2 regions of the Bradyrhizobium sp. SZCCHNS1022 genome follow, and region 1 is predicted to be linked to the other one. Evidence: riboswitches for the same ligand, from Rfam matches in the RefSeq annotation. Region 1 holds a riboswitch; the other holds the start of a gene.
The links. A riboswitch is a leader RNA that binds a small molecule or an ion and turns the genes downstream of it on or off. The one in region 1 is predicted to bind S-adenosylmethionine.

Region 1 (3,738 bases):
CAGATGGACTGTATTGCGCCGTCCACCGAGTTGTCCGACAACGCACCTCTCATCAGAGTCCGGGAATGCCCGTTAAGGGCGATTATCGGACTCCAAGGGCGGGATCGGTTCAAGTATGCTCCGCGCCACCGACGGAGTCGTAATGTCCAGATTAGTTGACTATGCCACCGCGATCGTGAGCTATTGGCAGTTTTGGATCGCGGTGGCATTTTGGATCGAGCGAGCGTTAGAGCGTTACCTGCCGACCTCAACGACAAAGAAGTTCAATGAGTTATTGCCGGCAGCTCGCCGCCGCCCGCTGTTTCTATGGATTGCTGCCTTCGCATTTTGCTACGCAAATTTTAGGGCGTGGGATATCGAGCGATCTGCCAAGGAAACTGCAATAGCTGGCAGCCGGCCTGCAAGATTGAACCCGTCTAAACTATACCAAGACGGGTTCGAGATCGCCGACGTTGACGAGCCTAAAATCGACGCCGGAAATCAGACACTGACCTTCCCAAGGCTATCCACGATCAGGCTCGATCCCAACAGAGAGATCGAATACTCGAACTGGAAGATTCTGTGCACGCTCGACGAGAAAAAGTGGACCGGTACATCGGGGACGCCACAAGGCCCGGTGAGACAATACGCCGGCATAATCTGCAAAATTCAGGGGCACCGGTAGTCAAAGAAAATCCTCACCGACATGCCCATCGAAATCGTGCTCGCGCCGATCGTAGATCTGGCTTGAAATCGGGGATCTTCATCCGCTCTCCTTTACCAAGCGCAATCCGAGGTCCCGCGTGTCGACGAGGTCGATGGACTTCATTTTCGTCACCTATATATTGGCATCGAAACTGAAGCGAGCCAGCAACGGGGTGCCACGATGGAGTTTCCGCAACTGCTCGCGGCGCTGGGCGTTGGAGCATTCCTTGGCGCCATTGTGACCCAGCTGATGATCAGCATCCGTGAGCGCCGCGCTCAAAGGGTTGCATTCCTGAAGCTGCAGCTCGAGCAATTCTACGGACCGCTGCTGGCTTCGCACAAAGAGATCCATGCCCGAAGCGAGCTGAGAGTCAGCCTCCAACGAGCGCTCGGCGCCCCGCCTACCTATCTCGACGCCCGCGCGCTCGCCGAAATTCACGACATAAGCGTCGATGACGAAAATCAAACGATGCGGCACGTGCTGATGCCGCGCTATCAGCAAATGGCTGATCTGTTCCGCGACAAGATGTGGCTGGCCGAACCGGAAACACGAGAGTTTTATAGCTCATTCATCGAGTTCGTAGACATCTGGGAGAAGGTGTTGAGCCGAAAGCTGCCCGCTTGGGCGGCGGTGAATGCCGGCCACGGCGAGGCTAAAATGGCGCCCTTCTACGAGCATCTAGAAAACGTGCACGACCGGCTGCGTCGGGAAATCGGCTAGCCTGCGGACCGTCGGCCTGGCGTCCGTTAAGGGCTGAAAGCGGAAGTTTGCGGAGCGCTAGCGGCGCCGCGAGGCTCTGGAGCCCGGCAGGATTTCAGCTCGGGCGGGATCATGATCCGCCGTTTTGAAACGTCAAGATGGCGGGTTACGCCTCCGGCTCCAACCCGACCTACGCCTCGTTATTCCTTGTCGGCGCATCGCCCTCGACAATCATTTCGTCAGCCATTTCTCGAAGTACAAATTGATCGGGTTGGAAACGTATGGGCCATACGCCGGGCACGGAACGAAACCCTTCGCCCGATAGAGCCTCTGCGCATCGGGAAGAAATTCCGTGGTTTCCAGCCGCAGAACCGACAGCTTGGCGGTCAAGGCCGCTTCCACAACGCGCGTCAGGAGGCTGCTGCCTATTCCAGTTGTCCGAACCTCGGGGACGACATACATGCGCTTCACCTCCCCGGTACCATCCGCGAACATCTGCAGCCCTGCACAGCCGACGGCTTGTCCGGCAATCCGCGCGATAAACATTTGCGTGTCGCCGTGCGCCAGCCGATCGATTGGAGAGCCGTGATTCCTGTCCACCCCGCAGACCTTGTTCAAGAAATCGTCCAGCGCGGTGACGAGGTTGATCAGGTCCGGGGACCTTGCATCGGCCAGCTCAATTTCGACTCTATCGACAGTCATTCTCGTCCCCTTCTTCGAAGAGAGGAGCGCATGACGCCGTGGTGGCTTGTCCCGTTTAGTTGCCGGACCGGCCACATCTTCTTCCGAAGGAAGAAAGCCACCTTGCTCGGGGAGCAGGTTGGCGCTGGGCGTCGGCCCAACTCTTGATGTTGGAGTTGACGATAGCGGGCACTATCGAGCTTGGCAAGCGCGCCCCCAGTTTGAGGAATAACGCGTGGCCGCTCCTGGCCCGAAACGTAAGTCCCGGAACGGAGGGGTTATTTCCGTAGCTGGGGGTACACCGGCTGCGCCATCCGTCTGCCGGCCACGGCGGCCTTTGGCTTGAAGCGAAAGTGTGTCGCGCATGAGTGCTCGACAAGAAATAGCAGTGCATCATATTCTTGCTAAGATGCCAGTCAGGAATCCTTGGTTATTTGGTGAATCGTGAAACTACTCCGGAGGCACGCCAAAACGTCTGTTGTCGCCGCCTGGGTCCTGCTTGTGGTGGCGATCCCGGTCTGCTTTGTTGTCGGCGCGGCGGCGGGCTTCGACAAGTTCTACTTCCCTGCGCATCCGCATGCGACGCTGGATGCGTATGATCTCAACGCATCCAAACTAATCATGGCCGCTGCCGGCCTTGCCGCGGTGCTGTCCTCGGTCGCGTTCGCCTTGGGGTTTCGCGCCACCGCGTCCTTGCTGGTCATTCTGATCTGGACCGCGACCATTGCCGGCAACCAGATTGCCCGTGCCCGCGTCGAACCGGGACCTGATTATTACGAGCGGCATATCGGCCCGGAGGTGTTCCTGGTACCCTGGAAATATGCGGATGCCGGCCCCGGCCGTCCTCCTCGCGACCCTCCCGGCGAGATCGGCTTCACCGTCGATCTCTGCCTGTCCAATCTCGGCGGGCACACCGACATCGATTGTAGCTGGATTCAACAGGTCCGGATTCTTCCAGGTGATAAGGACGTTGCCGATCCGACCCTGGGTTCATGGCGCAAATACCGGTCGGAGATGACTCCCGGTCCCGATCACGACGGGTATCGATCGTTTGATCTGAGCTATCAGCTGCAGCCCGGCGCGCCTACGCGGATCCAGCATTATTTCGTGCGCCTGAATGCGATGGGAGAGCCGACACGGCTCGTGGCATGCCGACTGGACAACGGAAGGTTCTGCACCCACCGCACGCTGGTCGGCGATTATTGGTTTGGCTACGAAGCAGATTTAGCTCAGGGCGACGAGACGTCGGACGCCAAGCTCGCTGCCTTAGTCGAATCCTGGCGACGCAAGTGAGTCGTTCATGGTGGTCAGACAGACGTCAGCTTCTGGCACACTACGGCCCAGCGCGCGGCCGATCGTACTTGAGGTCAGACGGGGCGGTTGATGCGCACCGCCGCAGTCTCGAATTCTCTATTGTCCAGCACAATGTTGGCATTTTGGATGGGTTGACTTAGCCGCTCATAAATCTCGAATGCCGGCGCGTACCGATCCCGGTACAGAGCCTCCGCCGCTTCACGGCCACCGAGTTGGTTGGCGTCGCGCAACGTCCCCCTTTCGCCAGCTGTTTTTACATCGACGTCAACAAATATGACGACTTCCCAAGCATCTCGCAGCTCTGATCGCTGCAAGAATGTCCCATCGACGATCAAGATGTCGCGTTGATTCGCCCTGTG
Region 2 (3,738 bases), on a different contig from region 1:
ATGATCTGGATCACCGACGTGCTGCCGCATGAGATCGCCCCCTATATCGACGGGCAGATGGAGCTCGGTGCGGCAGCCATGCAGAAGGCGCTGGGAGGCAGCTCATGACCACATCGGCATTTCTCGACGCGCTCGGCGCTGACGGTCCGTCTGCCGATCGTGCCGACAAAATGGGCCTTTATGGCCGCTTCATCGGCTCATGGGATCTCGACGTCGTGCATTTCCCCGAGAATGCACCGATGCGGCGGCGCAATGGCGAGTGGCATTTCGGCTGGGTGCTCGAAGGCCGTGCCGTTCAGGATGTCTGGATCGTGCCACAGCGCGGGCAGCGGGACCGCGGCGATGGGCCGGGCCCTTACGGCACGACGCTGCGGATCTACGACACCAGGCTTGACGCCTGGCGCATCCAATGGTCCGAGCCGGTCGGCCAGATCTTTCTGCAGATGATCGGCCGTGCCGAAGGCGACGATATCGTGCAGCTCGGCACCGACGAGAACGGCCGGATGATCCGCTGGAGCTTTCGCGACATCACGGATCATTCGTTTCTCTGGCGTGGCGACAGCTCCACTGACGGGGGAACGAACTGGCGTCTCGTCACCGAGTTCAGGGCCATCCGCCGCAGCCGAACGTGAGCGCGCGCCCGACGTCGCCTACGGCCGGAAATGCTTCGACAGCTTCAGGCCCTGTGCCTGGTAGTTGGAGCCGATGCGCTGGCCATACAGCGCATCGGGCCGCGCCAGCATCCTTTCATAAACCAGGCGCCCGACGATCTGGCCATGCTCGAGGATGAACGGCACCTCGCGCGAACGCACTTCCAGCACCGCGCGGGAGCCCTGCCCGCCAGCACCGGCATAGCCGAAGCCCGGATCGAAGAAACCGGCATAGTGGACACGGAATTCGCCGACCAGCGGATCGAACGGCACCATCTCCGCGGCATAGTCCGGCGGGACCTGGACAGCTTCTTTCGAAGCGAGAATGTAGAATTCGCCGGGATCGAGAATGAGGCTGCCGTCGGGGCGCGCCTTGATCGGCTCCCAGAATTCCTCCACCGCATAACCGCCGCGGCGATCGACATCGACGACGCCCGTGTGGCGCTTGGCACGATAGCCGACAAAACCGCCCGCGTTCTCGCCGGACAGATCGACCGACAGCGCCACGCCGCCGGCCAGATCGGCATCATCGCGATCGACCAGCCGCTCGGCCTGATGCAGCGCATTCAGCTCATCGGCTGACAGCACCGCGTCACGATAGCGGAAGCGGACCTGCGACAGCCGCGAACCTTCGCGCAACAGAACCGGAAATGTCTTCGGACTGATCTCCGCATAAAGCGGTCCGTGATAGCCGGCGCCGATCATGTCGAAGCGGCGGGTGCCGTCGGCGATCACGCGCGTGAACACATCGAGACGGCCGGTAGAACTCTTCGGATTGGCCGCGGCGACGATGTCCTTGGGCAGCGCGAGGCTTTCCAACAGCGGCACGATGTAGACGCAATTGGTCTCGAGCACCGCGCCATCGGCAAGCGAGAATTCGTGCAGCTTCAGTTCGTCGATCCGTTCTGCCACGGTCGCGCCGGGCCCGGGCAGGAAGCTCGCGCGGACGCGGTAAGCGATGTCGCCCAACCTCAAATCGAGGCTGGCCGGCTGGATCTGGCTCTCGACGAAATCATATTCGGGGATGATCAGGCCGGCGTCCGCCATCTGCGCGATCAAGCGATCGGGCAGGATGCCATTGGCATCGGCGGCGAGCGAAAGCGGCAAAACCTGGTCCCTCGTGACTGGCTGGAATATCAGCCCTGCCCCTAAAACATAGGGGTTCTTACGCGTTATCCGATGGCCGGCTTGACGAAAAGGCTGGAGGCGACTAAGAGCACGACTTATCCCGTGGTGATTTGAGCCGGCCGGCTTGCAGCCACGTTAAACAAGTCGCTAAACAGGCCGGGGACCCATGTGATCCCGGCCGTGAGGAGAGCTCTCCCAGGCCGGTTTTTTGTGACCATTTTCCTGATGGTCATGATGGAGGTCATATGTCCAAATCTGCCGCCACCCCCTCGTTGACCCAATACCGCCCCGAGACCCGACTGGTGCATTCCGGCACGCTGCGGTCGGAATTCGGCGAGACTGCCGAGGCGCTGTTCCTCACCCAGGGCTTCGTTTACGCCAGCGCGGAGGAATGCGAGGCCCGGTTCAAGGGCGAGGATCCCGGCTTCATCTATTCGCGCTTCTCCAACCCGACCACGGCAATGTTCGAGCGCCGCATGGCCGAACTCGAGGGCGCCGAGACCGCCCGCTCCGCGGCCACGGGCATGGCGGCGGTGACCACCGCGATCCTGGCGCCGTTGCGCGCCGGCGACCATGTCGTCGCCTCGAAGGCGATGTTCGGCTCCTGCCGTTACGTGGTCGAGGACCTGCTGCCGCGCTACGGCATCGAATCCACCCTGGTCGACGGCCTCGATCTCGACCAGTGGCAGCGCGCGGTCAGGCCGAATACCAAGAGCTTCTTCCTGGAAAGCCCGACCAACCCGACGCTCGACGTGCTCGACATCGGTGCAATCGCCGAGATCGCGCATGCTCATGGCGCGCGGCTGATCGTCGACAACGTATTCGCCACGCCGATCTGGCAGAGCCCGCTGGCGCTCGGCGCCGACGTCGTGGTCTATTCCGCAACCAAGCACATCGACGGCCAGGGCCGCTGTCTCGGCGGCGTCATCCTGTCGTCGGAGGCCTTCATCGCCGAGCACATCCACAATTTCATGCGCCAGACCGGCCCGTCGATATCGCCGTTCAACGCCTGGGTGCTGCTGAAGGGCCTGGAGACGCTCGCGGTGCGCGTCCGCGCCCAGACCGAGACTGCGGCGAAGATCGCCGATGTCCTTGCGAGCCACCCGAAGATCTCGCGGCTGGTCTATCCCGGCCGCGACGATCATCCGCAGGCCGCCACCGTGAAGAAGCAGATGCGCGCCGGCTCCACGCTGGTGGGCTTCGAGGTCAAGGGCGGCAAGGCCGCGGCCTTCCGCGTGCTCAACGCGCTCAAGCTCGCCAAGATCTCCAACAATCTCGGCGATGCCAAGACGCTGGTCACCCATCCCGCCACCACCACCCATCAGCGGCTGACGCCGGAGGCCCGCGCCGAGCTCGGCATCAGCGAAGGCTTCATCCGCTTCTCCACCGGGCTCGAACATGTCGACGACCTGATCGCCGATCTGGATGCGGCGCTGGCGAAAGCGTGATCGCGAAGGGCGAGTAGGGAGTAGTAAGAAACCCCTATTCGCTGCTTGCCCTGTCGATCGAGATCCCGGGCCCGCGCGCGGACGTGCGCCCCGGGATGACGCCTGACGGCGTCACATCGGCCGATAGGTCAGGACGTCCGCCGGCAGGTTAACGCCGAGCTTGACCTGTCCGACCGACTTGATGATGTCGTCGCCGAGCAACTGCGCGAAACAGGCATAGCCCCAATCGTTCATATGCAGGCCGTCGGCGATGACGAAATCGTTGATCGGGATCGATTGCTGCTCGTGCCAATCGCGCATCACCTCGAAACGGGGAAAGATGCCGACGTGATGCAGCTCGGCGACATGGCTGAGCAGCTTGATCATCTTGTTGGCCCGCTCGGGACGTTCGATCACGCGCGGCGAATATTGCAGGTCGACCAGCACGATGTCGGCGCTCGCGGCCTGGATCTTCGCCACACCGTCGTCGACGAGCTTGGCCGTATCGGCGGGATCGAGATCGCGCAGCACCG

Region 2: another riboswitch for S-adenosylmethionine. It lies ahead of QX071_RS00665 (O-succinylhomoserine sulfhydrylase); the one in region 1 lies ahead of QX071_RS23585 (GNAT family N-acetyltransferase).

Annotation. Positions count from the first base shown of each region.
Region 1 is NZ_JAUETT010000004.1:147,869-151,606, forward strand. It holds gene QX071_RS23575 (hypothetical protein) at 143-664, shown strand; gene QX071_RS23580 (hypothetical protein) at 866-1,405, shown strand; gene QX071_RS23585 (GNAT family N-acetyltransferase) at 1,616-2,086, opposite strand; SAM-I-IV-variant riboswitch at 2,132-2,241, opposite strand; gene QX071_RS23590 (hypothetical protein) at 2,570-3,358, shown strand; gene QX071_RS23595 (uridylate kinase) at 3,433-3,738, opposite strand, start outside.
Region 2 is NZ_JAUETT010000001.1:143,685-147,422, forward strand. It holds gene QX071_RS00650 (SRPBCC family protein) at 1-108, shown strand, start outside; gene QX071_RS00655 (hypothetical protein) at 105-632, shown strand; gene QX071_RS00660 (2'-deoxycytidine 5'-triphosphate deaminase) at 651-1,757, opposite strand; SAM riboswitch at 1,871-1,950, shown strand; gene QX071_RS00665 (O-succinylhomoserine sulfhydrylase) at 2,024-3,226, shown strand; gene QX071_RS00670 (GDSL-type esterase/lipase family protein) at 3,338-3,738, opposite strand, start outside.